DNA from 3 places in the Pseudomonas sp. PA1(2017) genome. Region 2 is predicted to be linked to each of the others. Evidence: predicted binding sites of a transcription regulator. Region 2 holds the regulator's gene; each other region holds the start of a gene.
What was found. The regulator FliA, encoded in region 2, starts transcription of late flagellar genes. The targets are predictions, from matches to a motif close to CTAAAGTTTNNNNNNNNNNNGCCGNTAA.
Positions count from the first base shown of each region.

Region 1: flgM (flagellar biosynthesis anti-sigma factor FlgM) is a predicted target of FliA. The motif match lies at 4,802-4,829, and genes of this name have one in related genera.
Region 3: BVH01_RS20215 (methyl-accepting chemotaxis protein) is a predicted target of FliA. The motif match lies at 5,468-5,495, and genes of this name have one in related genera.

Region 1 is NZ_MSXU01000010.1:44,431-54,371, reverse strand. It holds gene BVH01_RS14805 (indolepyruvate ferredoxin oxidoreductase family protein) at 1-129, shown strand, start outside; tRNA gene BVH01_RS14800 (tRNA-Arg) at 352-426, shown strand; gene BVH01_RS14795 (YceH family protein) at 853-1,509, shown strand; gene BVH01_RS14790 (MFS transporter) at 1,681-3,015, shown strand; gene BVH01_RS14785 (flagellar brake protein) at 3,026-3,775, opposite strand; gene BVH01_RS14780 (flagella synthesis protein FlgN) at 3,853-4,320, opposite strand; gene flgM (flagellar biosynthesis anti-sigma factor FlgM) at 4,427-4,762, opposite strand; gene flgA (flagellar basal body P-ring formation chaperone FlgA) at 4,908-5,666, opposite strand; gene BVH01_RS14765 (chemotaxis protein CheV) at 5,746-6,669, shown strand; gene cheR (protein-glutamate O-methyltransferase CheR) at 6,771-7,598, shown strand; gene flgB (flagellar basal body rod protein FlgB) at 7,885-8,295, shown strand; gene flgC (flagellar basal body rod protein FlgC) at 8,307-8,750, shown strand; gene flgD (flagellar hook assembly protein FlgD) at 8,765-9,436, shown strand; gene BVH01_RS14740 (flagellar hook protein FlgE) at 9,480-9,941, shown strand, end outside.
Region 2 is NZ_MSXU01000009.1:1,270,026-1,279,966, forward strand. It holds gene BVH01_RS12725 (chemotaxis response regulator protein-glutamate methylesterase) at 1-402, opposite strand, end outside; gene BVH01_RS12730 (chemotaxis protein CheA) at 445-2,730, opposite strand; gene BVH01_RS12735 (protein phosphatase CheZ) at 2,742-3,530, opposite strand; gene BVH01_RS12740 (chemotaxis response regulator CheY) at 3,550-3,924, opposite strand; gene fliA (RNA polymerase sigma factor FliA) at 4,126-4,869, opposite strand; gene fleN (flagellar synthesis regulator FleN) at 4,866-5,696, opposite strand; gene flhF (flagellar biosynthesis protein FlhF) at 5,794-7,101, opposite strand; gene flhA (flagellar biosynthesis protein FlhA) at 7,117-9,225, opposite strand; gene sodC (superoxide dismutase family protein) at 9,476-9,941, shown strand, end outside.
Region 3 is NZ_MSXU01000014.1:182,352-192,292, forward strand. It holds gene BVH01_RS20190 (ferritin-like domain-containing protein) at 1-377, opposite strand, end outside; gene BVH01_RS20195 (DUF3509 domain-containing protein) at 643-996, opposite strand; gene BVH01_RS20200 (zinc-dependent alcohol dehydrogenase) at 1,331-2,497, opposite strand; gene BVH01_RS20205 (LacI family DNA-binding transcriptional regulator) at 2,773-3,810, shown strand; gene BVH01_RS20210 (mandelate racemase/muconate lactonizing enzyme family protein) at 4,122-5,282, shown strand; gene BVH01_RS20215 (methyl-accepting chemotaxis protein) at 5,537-7,336, shown strand; gene BVH01_RS20220 (hypothetical protein) at 7,417-7,758, opposite strand; gene BVH01_RS20225 (PLD nuclease N-terminal domain-containing protein) at 8,176-8,400, shown strand; gene BVH01_RS20230 (DUF1652 domain-containing protein) at 8,480-8,746, shown strand; gene BVH01_RS20235 (hypothetical protein) at 8,750-9,187, opposite strand; gene BVH01_RS20240 (hypothetical protein) at 9,405-9,623, shown strand.

The DNA.
Region 1 (9,941 bases), on a different contig from region 2:
CAGATTCGTGGCTACGGGCATGTCAAGGAAAAAGCGGTAGAGCGTGCTCGCATGCATGAGCGACAACTGCAGGAAAGGCTCAAGGCCGGCCAGGCAGTGGTCGTGAAACTATTCGAGCCGGCTGCCTGATCGAGCGTGGCGACATGACAAATCCGTTTGCGCTGGTTAACATGCCGCCCGGCGCCCAAACAGGCCGTTGAAAAACGTAGGCGAGGCAGACAGCGCAAGGCAAAAACATGCGAAAAAGCGGAGTGTACAAGTAGTACATGAGCATTTTGAGCCTGTTTTTAACGCCGCGATGGCAACGCAGCTAGTTTTTCAATAGCCTGCCAAGGGCGCCGGATCAATTGGGTCTCCTTAGTTCAACGGATAGAATAAGCCCCTCCTAAGGGCTAGATGCTGGTTCGATTCCAGCAGGGGACGCCATGATCCGCACGCCTCGATCCTGGCATCGGTCGTGTCAACGGTTTGCGTTAGCCTGAAAAAGAGAAAACGCCGAGAGCCAATTCCGACGTCGCTTGCGACCACCCGTAAGGGAGTGTCGTCAGGAATGGCAGGCAAAAAAAGACCCGGCAAAAAGCCGGGTCAATAACCGTGATTAGCCTGATGAGGAGATAAACTGGAAGCATCCGACCAGGAAGCTTTCAGGTTATCCAACCAGCCTCGCGGCTGGTGATGTAGATAATAGTCATTCTCGATTATTAGTCAATAAAAATAGTTCTCATTTCTCGCCTCCTGCTGGTATTGATTTCTTGTGTCTTGAAAATCAGCGACTTGCATGGTGACAAAATCTCTTTCACGCATGTCATCTTCACTGCACTCGGGCTACGCTAGGGGCAACCTCCAGGCTTGGTGAGCGACATGACCGAAGATTCCCCCGACACTTCTCCGCTGAGCGCTGCTGAAACGCGCATTCTGGGTTGCCTGATCGAAAAGCAGGCCACGACGCCCGAGGCCTATCCGCTGACGCTCAATGCGCTGGTGCTCGCCTGCAACCAGAAAACCAGCCGTGACCCATTGATGAACCTGACCCAGGGTGCAGTAGGGCAGGGGCTGCGAAGCCTGGAAGAGCGGGGCTTCGTGAAGCTGGTAATGGGCAGCCGAGCCGATCGCTGGGAGCATCGAATCGACAAGGCGCTCGAGTTGGTGGCCCCGCAGGTGACTTTGCTTGGCCTGCTGTTGCTGCGTGGGCCGCAGACGACCGGCGAACTGCTGGCGCGAAGCGGTCGCCAGTACGAGTTCGACGACGCTCAACAGGTGCAGCACCATCTCGAGCGAATGATCGGCCGGCAGCTCGTGGCTCAGGTCGGCCGCCAGGCGGGGCAGCGCGAGGATCGTTACGCGCAGCTACTCGGTGACCCCGAGCAAACTCAGGCCCAGCTCCAAGAGCGGGCGCAGCGCACTGAACCGTCGACGGGTGATTCCACGCAGCGCCTGGAAGCCCTCGAAGCCCGTATAAGTGCGTTGGAAGCGCGGCTGGCGATGCTGGAAAGCAACGCTGGCGAATGAGCATTTTTGCATTTGTTTGCAGGGTCGCTGGAATCAGTGAACTGTGCCCGACGCGCACCATCCATATGGCACAGCGGCAGCCCAGTAGCCTTGGATGAAAGGTGACTTGCCTGGTCGCCCGTCGAACATAGGCCTGCTCTCGGAGCCGGTACAAGGAGTCGTTGCAGCCCAATGCGCTTGATCTGGAAGTCCTTCAGTTCCCTTTATATCGCCACCGTCCTGATGCTGCTGGGTTCCGGCTTGCTGAGCACCTACTTGGCGTTGCGCCTGGCTGAGTCCGGTGAGGGCGTATGGGCCGGTGCGTTGATGGCGGCCAATTATTTCGGCCTAGTGCTGGGCGGCAAGATCGGCCATCGGCTGATCGCCCGCGTGGGGCACATTCGAGCTTACGTGGCCTGTGCCGGTGTCGTGACCGCGGCGGTGTTGGGCCACGGCCTGCTCGACTGGTTGCCGGCGTGGCTGGTGCTGCGCGTGTTGGTCGGCCTGGGGATGATGTGTCAGTACATGGTGATCGAGAGCTGGCTCAACGAGCAGGCGGAGACCAAGCAGCGTGGCCTGGTGTTCGCCGGCTATATGGCGGCTTCCTATCTAGGCCTGGTACTCGGCCAACTGGTGCTGGTGGTGCATCCGACACTGGGGCTGGAGCTGTTGATGCTGGTGGCCCTGTCATTCGCCTTGTGCCTTGTGCCAGTGGCGCTGACCCGTCGTCTGCACCCGGCGCCCCTGCGACCTGCACCATTGGAAATGCGCTTCTTCTTTCGCCGCGTGCCGTTGTCACTGACCACCATCGGCGTCGCAGGCCTGATGATCGGTTCCTTTTACGGTCTGGCGCCGCTGTATGCGGCAGAAATGGGGCTGGCCACCGAACAGATCGGTATCTTCATGGGCTGTTGCATTCTCGCTGGCCTGGTCGTGCAAGCGCCGCTGGGCTGGCTCTCGGACCGCTTCGACCGGGTCAAGTTGATCCGCGGCATGTCGGCTGCACTGCTGCTGGTGGCTTCACCCCTGGCCGTGCTCTCCGAAGCGCCCCTGTTGCTGCTGATCTCGGTCGGCTTCATCGTCAGCATGTTGCAATTCAGCCTGTATCCACTGGCCGTGGCATTCGCCAACGACCACGTGGAGACTGATCGGCGGGTGTCGCTTACCGCCATGCTGTTGGTCACGTTCGGGGTGGGTGCCTGTATCGGTCCACTGCTGGTCGGCGTACTGATGCGTTTCTTCGGGGCCAACATGCTGTACGCGTTCTTCTGCCTGTGCGGGCTGTTCCTGGTCTGGCGCGTTCGTTCGAACATCGTCACCCACCTGCACCAGGTCGACGACGCACCGCTGCATCACGTGGCCATGCCGGTGAACATGACCGCTTCACCACTGGTGGCGGCGCTTGACCCGCGTGTCGATGAGCAGGTGGTGCAGGAACAGATGCAGGAGCCTGTAGTGAGCGAGTCGGACAACACTGAAAGCCAGACTGAGAGCTCGCAACCGTCGGCCTCCACGCCACCGGCGTGACGCGCTAATGCTATAGAAAAGTGTCGCTATCGAAGCGGCGCGCCTCGCGCTGCAACTGGTAGACGAAGCGCTCAATCAGGCGCTGCTGGAGGCCGCTGAGGTTGTCGAAATGCAGGCCAGCGAAAGTAACGTCCAGCTTGTCGTCGTAGCGGGTATGCCGCAGTTCGACGGCCGCTTCCAGCTTGCCGACCGGCAGTTGGGCGCAGAATCCTTCATAGACTTGCCCGGGTTGCAGCTGCTTGCCGACGTCGCCGGCGAGGCGGATCTTGCAGCCTGATGCCGAGATGTCCAGCATCAAGCCGTCGAGAGGATTGCGCAGTCGCGTTCCGCCTAGCTGTACCTTGACCTGTTCCGACTGCTTCAGTGCAGCGCGAAAGGCATTGCGCCGCTGGTGGTAGAGCACCTCGGCGGGGATGACGCCGACATAGCAGCGTTCGCCCTGGTATTCACCAGTGCGCATGCCCGTTGGGCACTCCCAGGCGATGCGTACGCCGTCATGCAACGACTCGACACTGAAGGCTTCACCATTTTGCAGGTACCGTTCGCCGTCGCTAGGGATCATTTCGTCGAGAATCAGCAGGTTGCGCTCTCGGTCGATCTCGATCACATAGCTCTGGAAGCGCTGGTTGCGCTCCAGAAAAGTCAGGGTCAGCGGATCATGGTGTTGTTGCAGCAGACGTAGGTTGGCAATGATCTCCACGGGCGCCTTGAGCACCTTGGGAGGTTGCGGGCCACAGTCCTGAGCGAAGGGGTTGGACACGGTCCAGTGATCTCCGGGGCAAGGTACTGCTGCGTCGGGTGAGGCGAAGAGGCTTCACCGCGCATCTTGTCGTTATGTCAGGCCTGGCTGAGCGGGCGCTTGTTGCCGATTTTAGCGGTACCGCCGCTGCTGTCATAGAGCGAAGGTGTTTCGCTGCCGCGCAGGATGCCGAGCATGCTGGCGGTGGATTGCTGGCTCGTGCGGATGATTCGGCCATTGCGCAGGTTGGCTTCCTGGCAGCGTTCGAGCAATTCGCTCAGCCGTTCGCTGGCCTGAATGAGTTCGTCGCCCTTGTCCGAGCGTTCGGCAAGCGCTTTCAAGCCCGAGCGGTCAGGACTCAGCTGCAGGTTTACCAACGCTTGCGTGCGACTCTTGCCGTGTTGGTCGAGCGTGGCCAGAAGCGGCTGTTTGCTCGCCAGGATTTCCTGCAGTTTGCTGAGGTCATGTTCGCCGAGGGCTTCATATTCGGCTTCGATCAGCTCAAGCAGTTGCGCTGCGTGGCCGATATCCTCGTTGAACAGGTCGAGCAGGGGCGTGATGTTCATGGTTCAGGCTCTCTGGAGTGGAACCGCTAGGCGCACGTCTGCTGTAGCAGCGGACTGGCATCAAGTCGGTTTCCGGGCGTCCAACACCCCAGTGCGAGCCGGAAGACTAGCGCTGGGATTCGAAATTGAGCAGCTTGCTGGCAACGCGCTGGCTGTCGACCTGGTAACTGCCGTCGGCAACAGCCTGTTTCAGCTTGGCCACTCGATCGCTATCGACGGCAGGCTGATCGCGCAGCTTGTCGACGGTTTTTTGCAGCTGTTGCGCTTCGCTGCTCAGCTGAACGGACTCGCCGCTCTTGCTATCTGTTGCCGCTGGCTGGGCCGTAGCGGTGCTGCCGGCAGCCTTGTTGTCGATGGCTTCGTTCTTGCCGCCCTGGGTGCTGCCCGCACGATTGGTGCTGGCTGGCGTGGAGCTGTTGAGTCGGTTGAAGTCGATGACCATGATGCAAAACCTCTAACGGTGTGTGGACGCTTGCCTAGTGTGTCGGCTGTGCCCGGAAAAACTTTAGGCAAAAAAAGTCGCGTCGCTCGCACAGTCTAAAACAGCCTCGTTCGCCCGTCAGCCAGTCCGTTGGCCGGACGCATTCTCACATCGATACTTCAACCTGCCCAGGGCCGGTCACTCGCGCGCGCACCACGCGTTGCGAACTCTGATTACGTACGCTGATTTGCTTGCCCACGGCGCCATCGGAAAGCGCTTCACCGGGCATGCGCACATTGATGCCGCCGCTGCGGGCGCTGATCACCACCTGATCGCCGCGGCGGATGACTTCCGCCTGGCGGATGAAAGTAGGCGACAGCACCTGATCGGGTAGCAGCGGGCGGGTGCTCTTGCGACCGATCGCCTGTTCCAGGTCGATCATGTAGCCCTGGTTGAGTAAGCCGACGTCGCGCTCGGCAAGCATCAGGTCACCTTCACCGAGCACGCCTTCACGTTTGATCGGGCGTACCACGGTCACCACTTCGCGGTAGAGGCGAACCTGCCCAGGGACGAATACCGTCCAGGGTGATGTGCCGTCACAGCGTACTCGCATGGTCACCCGGCCGACCGGTTCGGCTGGCGTTTCCAGGGTGACCGTCAACGGCTGGTCGCACAAGGGCAGGCGCAGGCGCGGGTCGAGCCGGTTGATCTGCACCTCGTGGCGCCCCTGAATATTGCTGCGCTGCAAATAGTCTGCAACTGCCTGCTCAAGAAAGAGCTGGGTCTCGCCGATAAGCTGATCGGGCAGGGTGACGGAGGCAGTTGTCAGCGTGCTATAGCCGAGCGCCATCAAAGCAGGTAAAACTGCCAGGCAACGAAGGCTCTTGGCCATCGCGCGTCGGATAATTGTCATTCGTGCATTCATGTCTGGTTCGAAGCAAGGCGCGTGCCGCCTGCTACGCTAACCAAATCTGATGTGTTACTGGAATCTTGGGAGCCCGTACATGGCCGGTGTGATGGATTCGGTCAACCAGCGAACTCAGCTGGTTGGGCAAAATCGCCTGGAACTGCTGCTGTTTCGTCTCGACGGCTCTCAGCTGTACGGGATCAACGTCTTCAAGGTGAAGGAGGTGTTGCAGTGCCCGAAACTCACCATCATGCCCAAGTCGAGCCCGGTGGTTCGCGGCGTGGCCAACATCCGTGGCGGCACTATTCCGATTCTGGATCTGTCGATTGCCACCGGCAAGCGCCCGCTGGGTGACATCAACGGCAGCTTCGTCATCATCACCGAGTACAACACCAAGGTTCAGGGTTTTCTGGTGCGCTCGGTCGAGCGCATCGTCAACATGAACTGGGAAGAAATCCACCCACCACCCAAGGGCACCGGGCGCGATCACTACCTGACGGCCGTCACGCGGCTGGATGACAAACTGGTCGAGATCATCGATGTAGAGAAGATTCTCGCCGAAGTGGCGCCTACTTCCGAGGTGATCTCGGCTGGGGTGATCGATGTCGAGGTGCAGACCAAGGCCGTCAGCCAGCATGTGCTGATCGTCGACGATTCTTCTGTGGCTCGTAAGCAGGTGATGCGTTGCCTGCAGACTGTCGGCGTGGAAGTCACGGCATTGAACGATGGCCGTCAGGCCCTTGATTACCTGCAGGCCATGGTTGCCGAGGGCAAGTCGCCGGAGCAGGAGTTGTTGATGATCATCTCCGACATCGAGATGCCGGAGATGGACGGCTATACCCTGACCGCCGCGATCCGTTCCGATCCGCGCATGCAGAAGCTGCACATTCTGCTGCATACTTCGCTGTCCGGCGTGTTCAACCAGGCCATGGTGAAGAAGGTGGGCGCCAACGACTTCCTGGCGAAGTTCCGCCCGGATGATCTGGCTTCCCGGGTGGTGGATCGCATCAAGGCCGGCTGATCGTCAGCGTTACCAGGGTTGCTCGGTAATGGCAGCCAAACCGGCGAACGCTTCACCCGCGTTCGCCGCTTCCGATTCAATAGATGGACGAGGCCTCACGAGTGTCTTCAGGTAATTTGGATTTCGAGCAATTCCGGATCTTTCTGGAAAAAGCCTGTGGCATCGTGCTGGGCAGCAACAAGCAATACCTGGTTTCCAGCCGGTTGAACAAGCTGATGGAAATCAACGGCATCAAGACCCTGGGTGAGCTGGTGCAGCGCATGCAGAACCAGCCGCGCAGTGGTTTGCGCGAGCAGGTGGTCGATGCGATGACCACCAACGAAACCCTCTGGTTTCGCGACACCTATCCGTTCGAAGTGCTCAAGAATCGCGTCTTGCCCGAGCTGATCAAGGCCTACCCAGGGCAGCGCCTGCGTATCTGGTCGGCCGCCTGCTCCTCGGGCCAGGAACCTTACTCGCTGTCGATGAGCATCGATGAGTTCGAGCGTAGCAACATCGGTCAGCTCAAGGCCGGGATCCAGATCGTGGCTACCGACCTGTCGCCCACCATGCTGAACAACTGCAAGTCCGGCGAGTACGACAGCCTGGCCATGGGCCGCGGCCTAGCCCAGGAGCGTCTGCAGCGCTATTTCGACCCCAAGGGGCCGGGGCGCTGGGTGGTGAAGCCGGCCATCAAGAGCCGCGTGGAGTTCCGCCCGCTCAATCTGCTCGACAGCTACGCCAGCCTCGGCAAGTTCGATATCGTGTTTTGCCGCAACGTGCTGATCTATTTTTCGGCTGAAGTGAAGAAGGACATCCTCACGCGCATTCACGCCATGCTCAAGCCGGGTGGCTATCTGTTTCTCGGCGCCTCCGAAGCACTCAACGGCTTGCCCGAGAAGTATCAGATGGTGCAATGCAGCCCAGGCATCATCTACAAGGCCAAGTGATTCTTGCGCCATCGAGAAAAGCGGGAGGCCTGGGCATCCCGCTTTCTTTTCAGCTCCAGCTCATCCGACGGTGCTTTGTCGCCGTCGCGTCAGAAAAGCGGCAAGTCGCCGTTGATATTGCCGCCCCTGCCTTGCCAAACGGCGGAAAAGCTTTGCCGCTATTGCTGCGAAAGCCCGCTGCTTTTCGGTGATCCTGCTGATTTATAAGTAAAAAATTTAGTTGGCACATGCCTTGCTATGGTCTCTGCACGTAAACAGGCGAGCCGCTACGGCAAAGGTTCCTGAAATGAGCATCAGTTTCGACAGCGCACTTGGCATTCATGAAAAGGCCCTGGGCTTTCGTGCCCAGCGTGCCGAGGTGTTGGCCAACAACATGGCCAACGCCGACACCCCAGGCTACAAGGCACGTGATCTGGATTTCGCCTCCGTGCTGGCGCAGCAGGCCGCCAAGAGCGGCGGTAGCGGCAACTCGGGGCTTAAAACCACCAATAGCCGCCATATAGCAGCAGAAGGCGTGCCAATGGGTGATGCGGCGCTGGCTTACCGCACCCCTACTGCGCCCTCCATCGACCAGAACACCGTCGATGCCCAGGTGGAACAGGCCAATTACGCCGATAACGCGGTCGCTTTCCAGACCAGCTTCACGCTGCTCAACAGTAAATTCAAAGGGCTCGTCAGCGCCCTGCGTGGTGAATAAAGGAGCCTGATATGTCCCTCACCAGTGTTTTCAATATCGCCGGAACCGGTATGAGCGCCCAGAGCACTCGGCTCAATACCATCTCCAGCAACATTGCCAACGCCGAAACGGTTTCGTCGAGCATCGACCAGACCTATCGCGCACGCCATCCGGTGTTCGCCACCGTTTTCCAGAATGCCCAGGGCGGCACCCACGGCTCGCTGTTCGCCGATCAGGATCAACCCGGTGCCGGCGTTCAGGTGCTCGGTATCGTGGAGGACCAGAGCAGCCTGATGCCGCGCTACGAGCCCAATCATCCGGCGGCGGATGAGGCGGGTTACGTGTATTACCCAAACGTCAACGTGGTCGAGGAGATGGCGGACATGATTTCTGCCAGCCGCGCCTTCCAGACCAACGTGGAAATGATGAACACCGCCAAGCAGATGATGCAGCGCGTGCTGACTCTGGGTCAGTGAGCGGGGAGTGAGAGATGAGCACTGTTGATGGCGTCAGCTCCAGTTCGGTACTGGACAAGTATCAGGTCAAGCAGGACAGCACGCAGAACAAGGAACTGGGCAAGGATCAGTTTCTCAACCTGCTAGTGGCCCAGCTGAACAACCAGAACCCGCTGGAGCCCCAGGGCAATGGCGAGTTCATCGCGCAGCTGGCGCAGTTCAGTACCGTTGAGGGGGTCGAGAAGCTCAATTCGAGCATGGAGACCATCCTGTCCGGCTATCAGTCTTCGCAGGCGCTCCAGGCTTCCTCGTTGGTCGGGCGCAAGGTGATCGTGCCGGTCGACAAGGCGGTCGTCGATACCAGCGAGAGCTTCAAGGCCAGCGCCGTGCTGCCGACCAGCAGCAGTAACGTGTACGTCAACGTCTACGACAGCGCCGGCGCGGTGGTCAGTCGTATCAACCTGGGTGAGCAGCAGGCCGGCAACGTCAGCTTCATCTGGGACGGCAAGGACTCGAGCGGCAACGTCATGAAGCCAGGTACCTACAGGTTCGAGGCGCAGGCCACGTACGGCAACGAAACCAAAGGGCTTTACACGCTGTTGCCGGCCAACGTCGACAGCGTAACCCTGGGTGGCAACGAATTGATGCTTAACCTGGCAGGAATCGGCAACGTGCCGTTGTCCCAGGTGCAGGTCATTGGTCAGTAATTAACAGGCTGTAAATGCCGGGTTTTCGGCAAGGAGAATTTTCATGTCGTTCAATATCGGTCTTAGTGGCCTGCGTGCTGCGACCAGTGACCTCAACGTAACGGGTAACAACATCGCCAACGCCGGCACCGCTGGCTTCAAGCAGTCACGCGCCGAGTTTGCCGACCTGTATGCCTCGTCCATGCTCAGCAGCGGCTCCAATCCGATCGGCAGCGGCGTGCTGCTCAGTGACGTGTCTCAGTTGTTCAGCCAGGGCAACATCAACTACACGAAGAACTCGCTGGATCTGGCCATCAATGGCAGCGGTTTTTTCCGTACCAGCAACAATGGCGATATCAGCTATACCCGTGCCGGCTACTTCGGCACCGACCGTGAAGGTTTCATCGTAAACAACTTCGGGCATAACCTGCAGGGCTATGGTGTGGACGCCAATGGCAACCTGCAGAATGGCATCATCGGCAATCTGAGAGTGGAAACGGCCAGCCAGGCGCCGCGCTCGACGAGT
Region 2 (9,941 bases):
GCGGTTGCTGCGCGAGATGCTGTGAACCTTCTCGCACAGCAACTGCTTGACCTTCTCGGGATTGCGCGAGATGTCTTCGAAGTTCTTCGGCAGAAAGTCCACCGCACCGGCATCCAGGGCGTCCAGGGTGACCCGGGCGCCTTCGTGGGTGAGCGAGGAGAACATCAGAACCGGCGTGGGGCAGCGCTGCATGATGTTGCGCACGGAGGTGATGCCGTCCATGAGCGGCATCTCGTAATCCATGGTGATCACGTCCGGCTTCAATGCCAGGGCCTGATCGATGGCCTCACGTCCGTTGGTGGCCGTACCGACCACGGTGATGTTGGGATCCGACGAGAGAATTTCCGAAACCCTGCGGCGGAAAAAACCGGAGTCATCGACTACCAGTACCTTGACAACCATAAACACTCCTAAGCGGCACGGCCGTCGCCGTGCCGCGGACGATCAGAGACGCCGTGCGTAGCGCTTGAGCATGCTGGGCACATCGAGGATCAGCGCGATGCGACCATCACCGGTGATGGTCGCGCCGGACATGCCGGGCGTGCCCTGCAGCATCTTGCCCAGCGGCTTGATCACCACCTCTTCCTGGCCAACCAGTTGGTCGACCACGAAGCCGATGCGCTGGTTGCCCACGGTGAGAATCACCACATGCCCTTCACCCTGCTCCTCATGAGCCGCGCTGCTCACCAGCCAGCGCTTGAGGTAGAACAGCGGTAGCGCCTTGTCGCGCACGATCACCACTTCCTGGCCATCGACCACGTTGGTACGCGACAGATCGAGGTGGAAGATCTCGTTGACGTTGACCAGCGGGAAGGCGAACGCCTGGTTGCCCAGCATCACCATCAGCGTCGGCATGATCGCGAGAGTCAGCGGCACCTTGATGACGATCTTCGAGCCCTGACCCTTCTGGGAGAATACGTTGACCGTACCGTTGAGCTGGGAAATCTTGGTCTTCACCACGTCCATGCCCACGCCGCGGCCGGACACGTCGGAAATCTCGGTCTTGGTCGAGAAGCCGGGCGCGAAGATCAGGTTGTAGCATTCCAGATCGGTCAGGCGATCGGCCGCGTCCTTGTCCAACAGGCCTTTTTCCACGGCCTTGCTGCGCAGCACGTCGGCATCCATACCCTTGCCGTCATCGGTGATCATCAGCAGGATGTGGTCGCCTTCCTGCTCGGCGGACAGCACCACGCGGCCGGTACGCGACTTGCCGGCCGCCTCGCGCTCGTCCGGGCTTTCCACGCCGTGGTCGACGGCGTTGCGCACCAAGTGCACCAACGGGTCGGCCAGGGCCTCGACCAGGTTCTTGTCCAGGTCGGTCTCTTCACCGACCAGCTCCAGGTTGATCTCCTTCTTGAGCTGGCGAGCCAGGTCGCGAACCAGGCGCGGGAAACGCCCGAAGACCTTCTTGATCGGCTGCATGCGGGTCTTCATGACCGAGGTCTGCAGATCAGCGGTGACCACATCGAGGTTCGATACGGCCTTGGACATGGCCTCGTCGCCGCTGTTGAGCCCCAGGCGCACCAGACGGTTACGCACCAGCACCAGCTCGCCGACCATGTTCATGATCTCGTCCAGGCGAGCCGTGTCGACCCGAACGGTGGTTTCCGCCTCGCTGGCCGGCGCGGCAGCCGCCGCTGGTGCCGGTGCCGGCTTGCTGGCTTCCGCCTTGGCGGCAACAGGAGCTGGCCTGCTGGGTTCTGGCTTGGCTACGGGCGCTGGCGCTGCCTTGGCCGGCTCGGCCTTGGCAGCAGGCGGCGCGGCCTTGGCTGGCTCGGGAGCAGGAGCCGGTTTGGCGGCAGGTGCAGCAGCGGCTGCCGGAGCTACGGCCGGGGCGACGAACTGGCCCTTGCCATGCAACTGATCGAGCAGTGCTTCGAATTCGTCGTCGGTGATCTCGTCGCCCGGCGTTGCCGTCGCAACAGGCTCCGCAGCCGGCGCTGCCACCGGTGCAGCAGCGGCCGCGACGGCGGGTGCGGCGAACTGGCCTTTGCCATGCAGCTGATCGAGCAGCGCTTCGAATTCGTCGTCGGTGATTTCATCGCCCGGCGCCGCCGCAGCGGCAGGCTCGGCAGCCGGGGTGGCTACCGGCGCGGTCGCCGGCGCAGCGAACTGGCCCTTGCCATGCAGCTGATCGAGCAGCGACTCGAATTCGTCATCGGTAATTTCGTCTGTCGTGGCGCTGGCTGGCGCCGGCGATTCGTCGCCCAGGGCATCGAGCAATTGCTCGAATTCGCTGTCAGAGATATCTGCTGAAGGCTCGACCGCTGCAGCTACAGGCTCTGCAGGGGCCGGTTGCGGCTCGGCCGCCGCAGCGGGCGCAGCCTCTGGCTCGGCGCCACCCGGCTCGGCCAGGCGCGAGAGCGCAGCCAGCAGCTCCGGCGAGGCAGGCGTCAGCTCCACACGCTCGCGCACCTCGGCGAACATGCCGTTGACGGCGTCCAGTGCTTCGAGCACGACGTCCATCAGCTCGGAATCCACACGACGCTCGCCCTTGCGCAGGATGTCGAACACGTTTTCGGCAATATGGCAGCACTCCACCAGCTCATTGAGCTGCAGGAAGCCGGCACCACCTTTTACCGTGTGAAACCCTCGAAAAATTGCGTTGAGCAGGTTCATATCGTCCGGGCGGCTTTCCAGCTCCACCAACTGCTCGGACAATTGCTCGAGAATTTCGCCGGCCTCTACCAGGAAATCCTGGAGGATTTCTTCATCGGCGCCGAAGCTCATATGACGTGCTCCTAAAAACCCAGACTGGACAGCAAATCGTCGACGTCGTCTTGGTTGGAGGCGACATCATCACGCTTATCGGCATGAATCTGCGGACCTTCACCGCGGGACGGATTTTTTTCTTTGTTTTGCTCGGCACGCAACTCTTCGTGGTTGTGATCGATACCCGCGAAGCGATCGACCTGGCTGGCCATCAGCACCAGTTTGAGGAGATTGCTTTCGACCTCGGTCACCAGCTGGGTGACGCGCTTGATCACCTGACCGGTCAGATCCTGATAATCCTGCGCCAGCAGAATATCGTTGAGATGACCCGACAGCTTGCTGGTGTCACGCTGGCTGCGCGCCAGGAACAGCTCGATACGCTTGGCCAGCTCGCGGAACGCGTCGGCGCTCATCTCGCGGCGCATGAAGCGCCCCCAGTCCTCGGCGAGCGAATCGGCTTCGCTGCTCAGGTCATTGACCAGCGGCGCACTCTGCTCGACCAGGTCCATGGTGCGGTTGGCCGCACGCTCGGTCATGGTCACCACATAGTTCAGGCGCTCGGTGGCATCGGAGATCTGCGAGATTTCCTTGGCGTGCGGTACCCGCGGGTCGAGCTGAAAGTTGACGATCGCGTTGTGCAGCTCACGGGTGAGCTTGCCGACTTCGAGGTAAAGCCCCCGGTCGCGCGCCTTGTTCAGTTCGTTGATCAGCTGTACGGCTTCGCCAAAGTTGCCCTGTTCGAGGCTGTCGACCAGTTGGCGGGCATTGCTTTTCAGGGTCGACTCGAGGTCAACCTCGTTAGATTCATGGTGTTCCATAACAACCTCGCGGCAGACATCAGCCGTTGACTCGCTCGAAGATTTTCTCGATCTTTTCCTTGAGCACCTGAGCAGTGAACGGCTTGACTACATAGCCATTCACACCGGCTTGCGCGGCCTCGATGATCTGATCGCGTTTGGCTTCCGCCGTGACCATCAGCACCGGCAGGTGCTTGAGTCGCTCGTCGGCGCGCACGGCGCGCAACAGGTCGATGCCCGTCATGCCCGGCATGTTCCAATCGGTTACCAGAAAATCGAAGCTACCGCTCTGCAGCATCGGCAACGCAGTCGTGCCGTCATCGGCCTCGGCCGTGTTGGTGAACCCCAGATCACGCAAGAGGTTCTTGATGATCCGTCGCATCGTCGAGAAATCATCGACGATGAGGATTTTCATGTTCTTGTCCAAGTCGACCTCCGTACAGTCCTAAAACGCCTGCAACAACGTGCAGCGCTTATTAATCGTGAAACCGGCCTGGCAGAACGCCGCAAACCATTGCGCTCGGCTTTGCTGCGTTCACTGTGTGTCCAGCGCCCTGCTAATCCTGCAATCTACTGCAAGGGCTGGCTCGACCAACTCCAGCCCCTGAACAATTTCCTATGCGCGCCACTCCCCCAACCGCGCCCGTAAGCGCGCGGCACACTGACTGTGCAGTTGGCTGACCCGCGACTCACTCACCCCCAGTACCTCGCCGATTTCCTTGAGATTCAACTCCTCGTCGTAATACAGCGACAACACCAGCCGCTCACGCTCCGGCAGATTACTGATGGCATCGGCCAGCGCGGCCTGGAAACGATTGTCTTCCAGCTCATGCGAAGGCCCGTGATGCAGGGAACTCGTGTCTTCCTGCAGACCGCCGTTTTCGCCTTCCTGCAAGAGGTCGTCGAAACTGAACAGGCGGCTGCCCAAAGTGTCGCCAAGAATGCCGTAGTAATCTTCGAGACTCAATTGGAGTTCGGCAGCAACCTCGTGATCTTTAGCGTCGCGACCGGTTCTGGCCTCAATTTTTCGTATTGCATCGCTGACCATGCGGCTATTGCGGTGTACCGAGCGCGGCGCCCAGTCACCCTTGCGCACTTCGTCGAGCATGGCGCCGCGAATACGAATGCCCGCAAAGGTCTCGAAACTGGCGCCCTTGCCAGCATCGTACTTACGCGATGCTTCGAGCAGGCCGATCATGCCGGCCTGGATCAGGTCGTCGACCTGCACGTTGGCGGGCAGACGGGCCAGCAGGTGGTAGGCGATGCGTTTTACCAGCGGCGCGTGGCGCTCGATCAACTGATGCTGTGAATCTCGTGCTTGTGCCTTGCTGTACATTCGGAGTCCAGAGGCTGTCGTCATACAGCCGTGTCTGCAGTCGGTTGATGCACCAGGCGCTCCACGAAAAACTCCAGATGGCCACGCGGGTTGGCCGGCAAGGGCCATGCATCGACCTTCTGGGCAATCGCCTTGAACGCCAGCGCGCACTTCGAACGAGGGAACGCCTCATACACCGCACGTTGTTTCTGTACGGCCTTGCGAACCGACTCGTCGTAGGGCACCGCGCCGACATACTGCAGCGCAACATCCAGAAAACGGTCGGTCACCTTGGTCAGCTTAGCAAACAGATTGCGGCCTTCCTGTGGGCTGTGCGCCATGTTGGCGAGCACACGGAAACGGTTCATGCCGTGGTCGCGATTGAGCAGCTTGATCAGCGCGTAGGCATCGGTGATGGAGGTCGGTTCGTCGCACACCACCACCAGCACTTCCTGGGCAGCACGCACGAAGCTGACCACCGAGTCGCCGATACCGGCAGCGGTGTCGACGATCAATACGTCGAGGTTGTCGCTGATGTCGCTGAAGGCCTGGATTAGGCCGGCGTGCTGCATGGGCGTGAGCTGCACCATGGCCTGGGTGCCCGAAGCGGCGGGCACGATGCGAATGCCACCGGGGCCCTGCAGGACCACGTCACGCAGATCGCATTGGCCGTCGATGACGTCGGCCAGGGTACGTTTGGCGGTCAGGCCGAGCAGCACGTCGACGTTGGCCAGGCCCAGGTCGGCATCCATGAGCATGACGCGCCGACCGAGATCGGCGAGCGCCAGTGACAAGTTCACCGACACATTGGTCTTGCCAACGCCGCCTTTGCCGCCAGTCACCGCGATCACCTGTACGGGATGCATACCCATCTTATCTACACACCTTATCTAAACTTCGCTGTGGGCCCTGGAGCCATTGTGCGCTGTCGCGGCGAGCACGACCAGCGCTTCGCCACACTCAACCCGTTCAACCGGCCTGCCTGGCCGGGTTCTGATAAAGCCCGGCGAACATATCGGCCATCGTATCTTCACTCGGCTCGTCCGGCGCCTGCAGGCCAACGGCGCGACTGACCAGTTGGTGACTGCGCGGCACGTGGACATCATCCGGAATGCGCGGGCCATCTGCCAGGTAGGCTACCGGCAGACGGTGGCCAATAGCCAGACCCAATACCTCGCCCATGCTGGCGGCTTCATCCAGTTTACTCAGAATGCAGCCGGCCAGCCCACAGCGCTTGTAGCTGTGATAGGCCGCCTTGAGCACCTGCGCCTGGCTGGTAGCGGCCAGCACCAGGTAGTTGCGTGCGTTGATGCCACGACTGGCCAGCGCTTCGAGCTGCATGCGCAGCGCCGGATCATTGGCCGGCAGGCCGGCAGTATCGATCAGCACCACGCGCTTGCGGGCCAGCGGTGCGAGCGCCTGGGTCAGCGATTGCCCGGGGTCGACCTGGGTCACCGAGACGCCAAGAATCCGTCCCAGGGTCTTGAGCTGCTCCTGGGCACCGATGCGGTAGCTGTCCATGCTCACCAGGGCGATGCTGGCAGCGCCGTACTTGAGTACATAGCGCGCGGCCAGCTTGGCCAGGGTGGTGGTCTTGCCCATGCCCGCCGGGCCGACCAGGGCGATCACGCCGCCCTCTTCCATCGGCTCCTGCTTGGGGGTCTGGATCGAATGCGCGAGATGCGCCAGGACCATGCGCCAGGCCTGGCGCTGATCGGCGATCGACGCCACGCGCTCGAGCAGCGTGCGCGCCAGCTCGGCGGGCAGCCCCATGCGCTGCAGGCGACGCCACAAGGTGGCTTGCTGCGGGCGACGAGCCTGCATCTGCCCCCAGGCCATCGAGCCCATCTGCATTTCGATCAGCTCACGCAGGCCATGCAGTTCGGAACGCATGGAATCCAGCGCCGACTGGTCGACCGAGGCCGCAGCCGGTTTCTGCTGCTGACGCTGCAGCACCGCATCCAGGCTGTCGACCGGCGGCGTGCCAGGCGCAGCGCCAAACAGCTGACGATCCTTGCCGGCATCGAGCTGGTTGCGCGTGCTCAGCTCGGCATGAGCCGAGGCGATGCGCGACTGGGTCTTGCGCAGCTCGGCTTCCAGCGCCGGGTTGGCCTGGCGCGCCGGAACCGGCGGAGCCTGATAATCGAGCGCAGCCGTCAATTCCACACCACCGGCCACACGGCGGTTGGCGATGATGGTCGCATCGGCGCCCAGCTCATCGCGAACCAGCTTCATGGCTTGGCGCATATCGGCAGCGAAAAAGCGTTTGACCTGCATGGCCCGTACCCTCGATTAGTTCTGCCCCACCGTCGCAACGATGGTGACCTGCTTGTTGTCCGGAATTTCCTGGTACGCCAGAACATGCATGCTCGGGACGGCCAACCGGGCGAAACGCGAGAGCATTCCCCGAACCGGCCCGGCTGCCAGCAGAATCACCGGCTTGCCAAGCATCTCCTGACGCTGCGCTGCTTCCACCAGGGAACGCTGCAGCTTCTCGGCCATGCCAGGTTCGAGGAGGATGCCATCCTCGGAGCCCTGACCGGCCTTCTGAAGACTATTTAGCAATATCTGTTCCAACCTTGGCTCAAGGGTGATCACAGGCAGCTCCGGCTCTAGTCCCACGATGTTTTGCACGATTGCCCGGGACAGCGCCACACGAACTGCCGCGACCATGGCGGCGGGATCTTGACTCCTTGGTGCGACGTTGGCGATGGCTTCGGCGATGGTGCGAATGTCGCGCACCGGCACCTGCTCCTGCAGCAGCGCCTGCAGCACCTTGAGCAGGGTCGACAGGGAAATCAGCCCGGGCACCAGCTCTTCGGCAAGCTTTGGCGAGCTTTTCGCCAGCAATTGCATGAGTTGCTGGACTTCCTCGTGGCCCAGCAGCTCGTGGGCGTGCTTGTGCAGGATCTGATTGAGGTGCGTGGCCACCACGGTGCTGGCGTCCACCACGGTGTAGCCGAGCGATTGCGCCTGGTCGCGCTGGCCCGGATCGATCCACACGGCTTCGAGGCCGAACGCCGGATCTCTGGCGGCCACCCCATTCAGAGTGCCGAACACCTGGCCAGGGTTGATCGCCAGCTCGCGATCTGGGTAGACCTCGGCTTCGGCGACGCTGACGCCCATCAGCGTCAGGCGATAAGCGTTAGGCTGCAGATCCAGGTTGTCGCGGATATGCACCGACGGCATCAGGAAACCCATTTCCTGGGAAAGCTTCTTGCGTACGCCCTTGATACGCGCCAGCAACTGGCCACCCTGATTGCGGTCGACCAGTGGGATCAGCCGGTAGCCGACTTCCAGACCGACCATGTCCACCGGCACCACATCGTCCCAGCCCAGCTCCTTGACCTCCTGAGCGCGTTGGGCTGGCAGCAGCTCCTGCTGGCGCTGCACTTCGATGACTTCGGCTTCTTTGACCTTGCGCTGCTTGTTGGCGATCCAGTAGGCCGCGCCAGCCGCCACAAGCCCGAGGCTGATGAACGACATGTGCGGCATGCCAGGCACCAGGCCCATGGCGATCATGATGGCGGCGGATACGGCCAGGGCACGCGGCGAGGCGAACATCTGGCGGTTGACCTGGGCACCCATGTCCTCGGCGCTGGATACGCGCGTCACCATGATCGCGGCGGCGGTGGACAGCAGCAGCGACGGGATCTGCGCGACCAGGCCGTCACCGATGGTCAGCAGAGTGTAGATGCGCCCGGCATCGCCGAAACTCAGGCCGTGCTGCAGCATGCCGATGGCCATGCCGCCGATGAGGTTGATGAACAGGATCAGCAGGCCGGCGACGGCGTCACCGCGCACGAACTTGCTGGCACCGTCCATGGAGCCATAGAAGTCGGCTTCCTGGGCCACTTCGCTACGGCGCTTCTTGGCTTCCACTTGATCGATCAGGCCGGCATTGAGGTCGGCGTCGATGGCCATCTGCTTGCCGGGCATGGCGTCCAGGGTGAAGCGTGCGCTCACCTCGGAAATACGCCCGGCACCCTTGGTGACGACCACGAAGTTGATGATCATGAGGATCGCGAACACCACGATACCGACCACGTAGTTGCCGCCGATCACCACCTCACCAAAGGCCTGGATCACCTTGCCCGCGGCGTCGTGACCGTCCTGGCCGTGCAGCAGCACCACTCGGGTGGAGGCCACGTTGAGGGCCAGGCGCAGCAGCGTCGCGGCCAGCAGGATGGTCGGGAACACGGCGAAATCCAGCGGTCGCAGTGCGTAGATCGCCACCAGCAGCACGACGATGGACAGCGCGATACTGAAGGTGAACAGCACGTCGAGCAGGAACGGCGGGATCGGCAGCATGACCATGGCGAGCATGACCAGCAACAGCAGCGGAATGCCGAGATTGCCGTGACGCAGCCCCGAGAGGTTGCTGCGAACGTCGCCAATCATCTGTGCTCGATTTAGTGCCACGTGGGTACCCCGACTGATTCAATCTTTTGACGTCCAGGACGTCTCTGCAGCCGGTATTGCAAGAACCTTTCCAACTCGTCGAAAGCCTCGAAACAGAAGGCGGCAAGGCTGATTCCTATGGTAGGCCGAGGCACTGGCGGGACGAAAACACGAACCCCGCCGGCAAAAGCCCAGTCACAGCCTGTGAACGATGGCTTCGGCCAGACCAGTCCCCACCAAGGAGAGCACCATGAAACGTTGGATGATGGCCGCATTGGCCAGTTGCTGCGCGGCCAGCCTGCATGCCGCCGACAAAACCGTCGAACTCAATGCCGTGGACGCCAATGGCGTCGGCAGTTCGGTCGGCAAAGTGGTGATCAGCCAGAGCCCCTACGGCGTGGTGTTCACCCCGGAGCTGCACGATCTGGAGCCAGGCGTGCATGGCTTCCATGTGCACGGCAAACCCAGCTGCGACCCGGCACCCAAGGATGGCAAACCATCGGCTGCCGAAGCCGCTGGCGGCCACTGGGATCCGAAAAATACCGGCAAGCACGGCCTGCCCTGGGGCGAAGGCCATCTGGGCGACCTCCCCGCTTTGCTGGTGACCGCCGACGGCAAGGCCAACCAGCCCGTGCTGGCGCCGCGCATCAAGAGCGTGGATGAACTCAAGGATCTGTCGCTGATGGTTCACGCCGGTGGCGACAACCACGCCGATC
Region 3 (9,941 bases), on a different contig from region 2:
TCCCGATCCCCCGCCGCCTTGGCCGCAGCGATCAGCACGGTGTAGGACGCGATCTCGAGGTTTTCGAACACGTAGCCGCTCATGGCGCCCTTGATCACTTCATCGCTCATCACCGAGCCACCGACAGCCTGGCCGAAGGCAGTCAGCTTGCCGGCGATATCCTTGAGCATCGACGGCTTCTCGCCGAGACGCTCCAGGCAGCCTTCCAGCAATTCGCGCTGGCCCTGGGTTTCCTCGATGTGTCGTTCGATACGGGTCTTGAGCTTTGGATAATGCTCGAGGCGCGAAGCCTGCGCCTTCAACATCTGTTCGGCCTGCTGTTCCATAGCATGGGCATCACGCAGCCAGCTCAACAGGTTTTCAGTCTTGGTCGCCATGATCGTTCGCTCCTGGGATATTCGAAGATTCATTATTGGGAACGGGGCCATGAGCGATACGTTCGCAATTAGGGACGAGCGGTTATTGAATGAATCAATATTCAACAGAGCCTGATCATTCATTTGATATAAAAACCATACAACTCAAAAAAAACCTATACAGCAGAGCTTTATATATAATTACCCGTATAAAAAATAACGGCCAGCTACTTCATTGGCGCAAATAAAAAGCCCCGCGAAGTGCGGGGCTCGGCAGCGGTATCGCTCAGGCGGTTGGGCGCTGGCGACGATCCAGGTTGCGGCGCGTCCACATCAATTTGGCGGCAGTCGGGCTCACCGGTGCTCCCGTGAAGGTAGGCAGCTTGCGGCGCACCCAGCGGGCGCCAGTGCCCTTCCACGAAATCTCGCCGCTGACCAGCTTCTGATCGCGCTCGAGCTCGTGCGCCAGGGCATGCAGCTCACTATGGTCGACCACGGTACGGCGATCTATGGCACGGCAAAGTTGAGTAGCGCCACCCTTGGCAACTGTCAGCAGAAATTTTCCATCCGGGCGCGGCGTCAGAGTGATTTCGTGATCGGGCAACGCAGACGCAAGCACTTCAATGGCAACAGCAGTCATCGGAAAACTCCCTTGGTGAATGACGATTTAACGTCACTCGGTAGTGCACACTGCATGCCAATACGACAACGTTAGCGAACACCTGTAAACAGGGCACTTTTCCGAACTTTAACAAGAGCCGATAGTGCAAAGTGCAAGATGCAACGTTAAACGCACCGCATTTTGCACGCCATCAAAATACAACTATGCCGAATTGATTTACCGCCATATATGACCAACCATCTCCAGCTAATTTACAAAGCTTACGAAATTAACGAAGTGCTTTCTTATATAGACAACAAGAACTATCTATCGGGTGCGAAGACCGCCCTCAGGCGATCCTCGCTACTACCACTCAAGGCCGCAGGATGACCTTGCGGCAATCGTCTTCCTGCTTGTCGAACAGGCGATAGCCTTCTGCGGCATCGGACAGGTTCATTCGGTGGCTGATGATGACCTCCGGCTGCAGCGCACCGTTCTGGATGCGCTCCAGCAGGTCCGGCAGCAGGCCGTGCACATGGGTCTGGCCCATCTTGAAGGTCAGGCCCTTGTCGAAGGCGTCACCGAACAGGAAGCCATGGATGAAGCCCGCATATACCCCGGGCACGCTCACCGTACCGCCCCGCCGAACCGCAGCGATGCACTGGCGCAGCGCCTTGCCGCTGCTGCCCTCGAGCTTGAGCTGGGTGAGCAGGGTTTCCGTGGCACTGCCCTTGGCCTCGAAGCCAACCGCGTCGATAGCGGCGTCCACGCCACGGTAGCCTTCGGTCTGCTCGATGATCGCCTCGGCCGGGTCATCGACCTTGTCGAAATTGATCGGCACCACGCCATAGGTCGCCCAGGCGTATTCGAGGCGGTACGGCTGGTTGTCGACCATGAAGATCTGCCTGGCCCCGAGCATCCGGGCGCAGGCGGCGGCCATCAGCCCTACCGGGCCGGCGCCATAGATGGCCACGCTGCTGCCCTCCTTCACCCCACCGTTGATCACCGCCTGATAGCCGGTCGGCAGGATGTCGGTGAGAAACAGCACGCGCTCGTCGTCGAGCTCATCGGGAATCTTGAATGGGCCAGCGTTGGCCTTCGGCACCCGCACCAATTCCGCCTGGCCGCCGGGCATGCCGCCATACAGGTGGCTGTAGCCGAACAGCGCGGCGCCGGACGGAATCTGCTTCTTGTTGAGGATGGCGCCGCGGCCGTCGTTGGTGGTTTCGCAGGCGGCATGCAGGTTCATGTCGCAGAAGAAGCAACTGCCGCAGGCGATCACGAACGGCACGATCACCCGGTCGCCCTTGCTGACCGCCGTCACGGCGCTGCCGACCTCCTCGACGATGCCCATGAACTCATGGCCGAACACGTCGCCGTGCTTCACCTGAGGAATCTTGCCGCGGTACAGGTGCAGATCCGAGCCACAGATCGCAGTGGCGGTCACCCGCAGAATGATGTCATCCGCTTCCTGAATGACGGGGTCGGGTACGTTGTCGACGCGAACGTCGTGGCTGCCGTGGTAGGTCAATGCGCGCATGCTGCTCTCCAGAACGAGGGTTTGGGGTGCCTGTTCTAAAGTCCGAGGAAGCGCCGAATCCTTTAGTTCAGCCGCCAGGATGAGTGGCCTGCACCCGCCGCTTACGCTTGTGGGGCGGGGCTTTTCGGCATTTTGAAGGGTTCAGGCGAGCGGCCCCTGCCCGTGTCAGGCACTACAGCCGACGGTGCGGGTGACGGCCAGGCCTGCACGCCATTGCGCGCCGCCGACGCCCGGCTTGCTACTATCGCCAGTTGCATCCATCGCGCGAGCCCCCCATGAGTGATGACCGACCAACCCGCAAGCGCGCGAGCCTACCCGCTGGCAAGGCGCCGACCCTGGCAGACGTCGCCAAGCTTGCCGGGGTCTCGCCGATCACCGTATCGCGCACCCTCAACCAGCCGGAGATCGTGCGCACGGCACTGCGCGAGAAAGTCTTTCGCGCCGTACAGCAGACCGGCTACGTACCGGCCATGCTCGCCGGCGCTGCCGAGCAGCGCAGCCGCCTGATTTCGCTGCTGGTGCCGACGGTAGCCAATTCGATCTTCGCGGACACCGTACAGGCGCTGATCGATACCCTGACCGAAGCCGGCCACGAAACCCTGATTGGCCTGACCAACTACAGCGCCGAGCGCGAAGAGCAACTGCTCGACACCATCCTGCGCCGGCGCCCAGACGGCATCGTGCTCACCGGTACCCTGCACACCGAGGCCAGCCGCATGCGCCTGTCGCATTCGGGCATCCCCATCGTCGAGTCCTGGGACCTGGCGCCGCGGCCGCTAGACATGCTGGTGGGCTTTTCCCATGAAGCGGTCGGCGCGGCCATCGCCCGCTACCTGACAGCCAAAGGCTATCGGCGTTTCGCCGTGGTGACATTGGATGACCCGCGCGGCCTGCGGCGCTGCGACAGCCTGGCCGAGGAGTTGGCCAGCCTGGGCATCGACGCCGTGCCCCGCGTCGTACTGCCACCACCGGCAACGGCCAACCTCGGTCGCGAGGGCCTGCAACGCTTGCTGGCCGCCGGTGAGCGCCCGGAAGTACTGGTGTGCAGCTCAGATACCCTGGCCCACGGCGTGCTGGTCGAGGCGGCCGAACGGGGCATCCGCGTGCCGGATGATCTGGCGGTTATGGGCTTTGGCGACCTGAACATCGCTGCGCACTTGCAGCCTTCCCTGTCCACGGTTCGCATCAACGGCGCCGAGATCGGCCTGCAGGCCGCCCGCGCCCTGCTCCAGCGCCTCGACCATCCCCATGAGGAACCGGTGAAAGTGCGCGTCGATACGGGCTTCAGCATCGTCGAGCGGCAGAGCGCCTGAGGCGCCGAAATCCACGGCTTTGCTGTTTGGCCGGTTGGTGGCGGGAGCGGTCGTTATTCGATCCACTGTAGGAGCCGCGACCTCGCGGCGATTCGCTCAGGCACAGCCGAAATAGGCAGTCAGGCTGCAATCGTTTCGCCCCGAGGTCGGGGCTCCCACAGGTTGGTTTGAGTGGTCGCCTCTGCCTTGAAGCAGCCCTCAGCCCTGTTCAATCCCTTGAATGATTACCTAATCAGCTTAACGTCCGGATTCACGCCAGTGTTTTCAACCACCTGGCGGCCCCAACAAGAACGTCAAGCGAGGTAATCCGCGTGAGTGAACAAACCCTTTCCCATGGCTGCGCAGACCAGGACCAGATCGCCTGGGTGCGCATCGCCTCGGTCTTTCTGCCCCTGGCCAACCCGATCAGCGATGCCAAGGTGCTGACCGGCCGGCAAAAGCCGATGACCGAAATCGCCATGCTGTTCGTGGAAATCGAAAGCAAGGACGGCCATCGCGGCCTGGGCTTCAGCTACTCGAAACGCGCTGGCGGCCCTGGCCAGTTCGCCCATGCTCAGGAGATCGCCCCGGCGCTGCTCGGCGAAAACCCCAGCGATATCCAGAAGCTGTGGACCAAGTTGTGCTGGGCCGGCGCCTCGGTGGGCCGCAGCGGTCTGTCGACCCAGGCCATCGGCGCCTTCGACGTAGCCCTGTGGGACATGAAAGCCAAGCGCGCGAACCTGTCCCTGGCCCGCCTGCTCGGCGCTCAGCGCGATTCGGTGCGCTGCTACAACACCTCCGGCGGTTTCCTGCACACGCCGCTGGAGCAACTGATGACCAACACCGACCTGTCTCGGGAAAAGGGCATCGGTGGCATCAAGCTGAAAGTCGGCCAGCCCGATTCGGCCCTGGACCTGCACCGCGTCGGTACCATCCGCAAGCACCTGGGTGACGAATTTCCGCTGATGGTCGACGCCAACCAGCAGTGGGATCGCCCCACCGCACAGCGCATGTGCCGACGCTTCGAAGACTTCAACCTGGTGTGGATCGAGGAGCCGCTCGACTGCTACGACGCCGAAGGCCACGCCGCCCTGGCCGCTGCGTTCGACACGCCAATCGCCACCGGTGAGATGCTCACCAGCGTGGCCGAGCATGCCGAGTTCATCAAAACCCGCGGCGCCGACTACCTGATGCCCGATGCGCCGCGGGTTGGCGGTATCACCCCGTTCCTGAAGATCGCCGCCATGGCCGAGCAGGCCGGCCTGATGCTCGCGCCACACTTCGCCATGGAGCTGCACGTGCACCTGGCCGCTACTTACCCGACCGAGCCCTGGGTGGAACATTTCGAGTGGCTGGAGCCACTGTTCAACGAACGCCTGGAAACCCGAGACGGCCGCATGCTGGTGCCGAACCGGCCGGGCCTGGGCCTATCCCTCAGTGAGCGGGTGGCCGGATGGACCGCCCAGCAGGCGGAATTCGGCCAGCGCGGCTAAGCTTCCCACAACGCGAAAACGCTACCGGCCCAGTGCCGGTAGCATCGTTTGCGCAAGAAACGATTGACGCCATTTTTTTGTGCAATGGCCCTTTAACAGCAAACGTCGAGGTACTACACTTCGCGCCCCTCGCGGTGGAACATCCTATAAATCGCGTGGAACGTCGGCGAACAGAGCGCCTGGTATTAAAGGTTCCGCGGCTCTGGTCGAAGTAATGGAAACCCAAGGATCTTTTCTCTGTCAGGAGCTGCGGCATGCAGTCGTTAAAGTCGCTGTACGATTCCATCGAGATGCACTTTTTCGATACCTTGACCAAGAAATTATCCAGCCTCTTCCTGTTGGTCCTGGTCAGCGGCCTGCTGGTCTGGGTAGCCCTCAGCCTGCGTGACGACATCGTACAGTTGCTGCACGGCGCGCAAATCGACCCGGCCCTGCTCAAGCAGGTGGAAGGCAAGCTCGACACCCTCGGCACTGCCCTGGCGCTCAGCGCGCTGTTCACCTTGGGCATGGTCAGCTTCATGGTCTGGTATTTCCGCCACCTGATCGTGCGCCCCGTGGACAACATGACCCGCGCTCTGGAAGAGATCGCCAGCGGTGAGGGCGACCTGTCACGCGACCTGCCGCTGCTCACCCACGACGAAATCCGCACCCTGGCCAGCACCTGCAACCGCTTTCTGGCCAAGCAGCGCGAAATCATCAGCAACGTGCAGGCGCTGACCGTGCAGATCGCCGTCGAATCGGCACGATCACTGAAGAACATCAGCGACTCCAGCGACAGCGCCACCCACCAGGCACGTTTCGCCAACGAGGTGATGAGCGAGAGCAACAGCGCGGTCGGCCGCATCGAAGAGGTCTCGCAGCAGACCCAGGCCATCTCCACCACCACCGCGCACAACCTGGGCATGGCCCAGGATTCCTACGCGGAACTGCTGGAAGTGACCGGCAACATCAGCGCCATTTCCAACAGCCTCAACGAGTTCAGCACCCTGGTCTCGGCGCTAAACGAGCGTTCGTCGAACATCAAGTCGGTGGTCGGCCTGATCCAGCAGATCTCCTCGCAGACCAACCTGCTGGCCCTCAACGCGGCCATCGAGGCGGCCCGCGCCGGCGAAAGCGGCCGAGGTTTCGCAGTGGTTGCCGATGAGGTGCGCACCTTGGCGCAAAACGTCAGCCAGGCGACCGGCGACATCTCGCAGAACATCGACGCCATGCTCAAGGAAGTCAGCACCACCCACGAGCAGACCGCACGTATCAGCCAGAGCGCCCGGGAAACCCAGGTGGTGGTCGAGCGCGCCACTGGCCACTTCGAGGTCATGATCAGCGATTTCGAATCCACCAACGGCAAGCTGGCGGAGATCGCCGAGCACATCCAGCAGGTGGCAGATGCCAATACCGGCATCAATGATCGCGTGACCCAGATCCATGCCGACAGCCAGGCCATCGACCAGCGTATGCAGCGTTCGGCCACTGCCACCCGGGACCTGTCCGCCGTTGCCGAGCGGGTGCAGGAATTGCTCGGCCGCTTCGTGCTCGGCGAGGGCGAACTCGATGCCGCCATCACCCGCGCCACCGGGTGCCGCGATGCCTTGCAGACTCGCCTGGCGACTTTGCAGCGCGAAGGCGTGAACCTGTTCGACCAGAACTACAAGCTGATCGCCAACACCGATCCCAAGCAGTACATGACCGGCTACACCGAGCGCTTCGCGCAGATCTGCCAGGAAGAGATCGACCGCCTCACCAAGGGCACGCCTGGCGGCATCGTCACATTCATCGTCGACACCAAGGGCTATTGCCCGGTGAACAACAGCTGGGTATCCAAAGCGCCGACAGGCAACCGTGCCGTCGACCTGCCGGTATGCCGCAACAAGCGCATGTTCTCCGACCCGGTGGGCCTGCGCGCGGCGAGCAACACCCAGCGCTTCCTGCTACAGACCTACCTGCGCGACACCGGCGAGATCATGACCGAGATCGACGTGCCGTTCTTCTTCGAAGGCCGCCACTGGGGCAACATGCGCATGGGCTTCGACGCCTCACGCCTGCTGGGAAAATCCTGATGTGCGCGAGTTGATCGGCCCTCACCCGGGCCAAAGAAAGCCCCGAATCATCGGGGCTTTTTCATGGGCGCATGATGCGCTCAATGCAGGGAATCCAGGTTGCGCCGCGACCACATCGTCTTGGCTGCGGTCGGGTTGACCGGCGCACCGGTGAAGGTCGGCAGCTTGCGCGACACCCACTGCGCCCCGATGCCCTTCCAGTTCACCTCGCCGCTGAGCAATTTGCGATCACGCAGAATCTCGCGCTCGAGGGCACGGGCGCCGTCCTCACTGTCCACGGCCAGCTTGTCGACGGCCTTGAGGAATACAGCTTCGCCTCCCTTGCTGATGCTCAGCAGGTACATGCCATCCGGGCGCGGTTTGATGGAAATATCGTGATCGGGCAGTGCAGTGCAAAGTTGTTCGATAACGGCAGTATTCATTTGGATGACCCTTCAGTGGTGGCAGGCGACTGCTTACAAGTACCAACAGACAGGTGCATCACATATGCCAACTTTATCGCTCAAGGAGTTCGCTGATTTCATTGATCATCGAGCCGCTTACGCTTGTGCCGCGCTCTTGCACTTTGCATGAATCGGTTTTATTGCACGGGCATCATGCATGCTCCAGCAAACGCCATTAAAAAGCGGTTTTAAAAGGCCATCATGGCCGAGCATCTTTTCAGGCGAACTTAATCAACTAAAGGCATTGCGTAATGGAACAGGGCTATGGCCCCGCCACACGCCGCAACGTTCGATCAAGCAATGGAGAACATCTCGGCAAGGCGCTTGCGACGTACTGTCCCAACCCGCGAACACCCCGACTTCACGGGCCTTCGCTGTAACGAAAGGAGATCCACCATGGGCGATCCTTCTGTGCTTTTCTGGCTCGGCGCATTCGTCGTAATCGGTTTCGTTGATCTTGTCACTGTCATGAATCTGTGGCGCAGTGAAAAGAGCTTCAATACGCGACTTATGTGGGCACTCATTATCGTGTTGCTGCCAGTAATTGGTTTGATCATCTGGGGCTATGCCGGCCCGCGCGGCATGCCAAAGCCCCCCACTTCACCGGAGCAAAGTAAGTAATCTCGATTGACAATAACGAACCGCCCTGCATTATTGCCTTAATAAAGGAGCAATGCCGAGAGCAATAATTGTGGCAAAGATGAAATTTCTGGACGCTGCTACGTTGCTGTACAACTATTTCCAGCCACTTATTGTACACGTGTCATTGGAGTCGCCAACGAGTATGGTCGTGCGGCTTTCGGAAATGGATTCGACGACCTCCCTCGAAGTGCGCGATATCCCTTACAGGACATCGCTCACTCCAACGGAGGTTTTCGCTATCATCGAGCAGATCGAGGAACGCATCCGCCGTGAAAAGCCCGAGCTGTTCAACCGCCATTGCGTGAACAAGCTGCGTCTGCCCTGAGACTCAAGCCTGAGGCTCGCGCTGGCGATCCTGGTAAATGGCATCGAGCAAGACCACCAGCTCGGCTGCCGTGGGTACGGTACGCCCGCCCAACTCATCCTGCACCGAAGCGCGCACACTCTTGGTAGCGAGCCCGAAGCGGCTCAGTGCGTCACTCATCGCCTGGTCATCCAACCCTTGTTGTTCGAGCAGGCGCATCAGGCTGTCCCACACGTCACGAAGGTCCGGCTGGTGATCACGGCCATCGGGCCATGGGTGGCCTACTCGCGGTTCGGGATGCATTTCCGCCACGGTCACTTCACCTTCGTAGGCGCGCACCGAACCACCCTTTTCGGCGATGCGCGCATCCCGTGAGGCACGGTTCCAGGCAGCCTGCGCCAGTGCCGGCGAGGTGGTCGCGCATTGCAGTTCCTCGTCGAGATAAATCCTGAATTCGCCCATGTCGTTCTCCCATCGATTGATTGTCGACTGTCCTCAGATTCGATTCGGTCGACGCCCAGGGATTCAGGTTTTCTGCCGCCCGGAGGCTGCGAAATCAGCGTGCTTGAAGCATCCGGATACATACGTCGATTGTCCGAACTCAAAGTGCAGTCGAGGCCTCGTAACTATCAGGGGCTGCCTGACCAGCCCTTCGATCATCAACCAGGAGGAAGTACCCATGAGCCAGACGCCAATCGACCCGACTCCGCCGAACAGCCCTGCCAAGGACGTGGAAGGCGACAACGTCAACGTGGTGAAAAAGGAAAACCAGCGTCCTGGAGAGAAGACCGAGACAGTGGATCGGGCCATTACCCCGACCACCATCAAGACCAAGGAGCAGGAGGCGGAAAAGATCAAACAAGCGTCTGAAGAAGCGCGTCGCAAGCTCGAGGAATAAGCCCAGGGCAGCCTTCGATCATCGTGAGAGCCGAGCCCCCCGGCGAATGGTGGTTACGGCGCCGTTACCGCAGCAAGGCCGCTATCGGTTCGCGCCGGGTCGGCGCTCCTACACGGACGGTGGGCTGCCTGCGATAACTGTGGGAGACGCGACCCGCGGCGAATGGTGGTCAAGACGCCGGTCCTGCAGCAAGGCCGCTATCGCGTTCGCGCCGGGTCGGCGCTCCTACACGGACGGTGGGCTGCTTGCGATAACTGTGGGAGACGCGAGCCGCGGCGAATGGCGCAGGCAACGATACTCTTTCGGAAACGGGCCCGC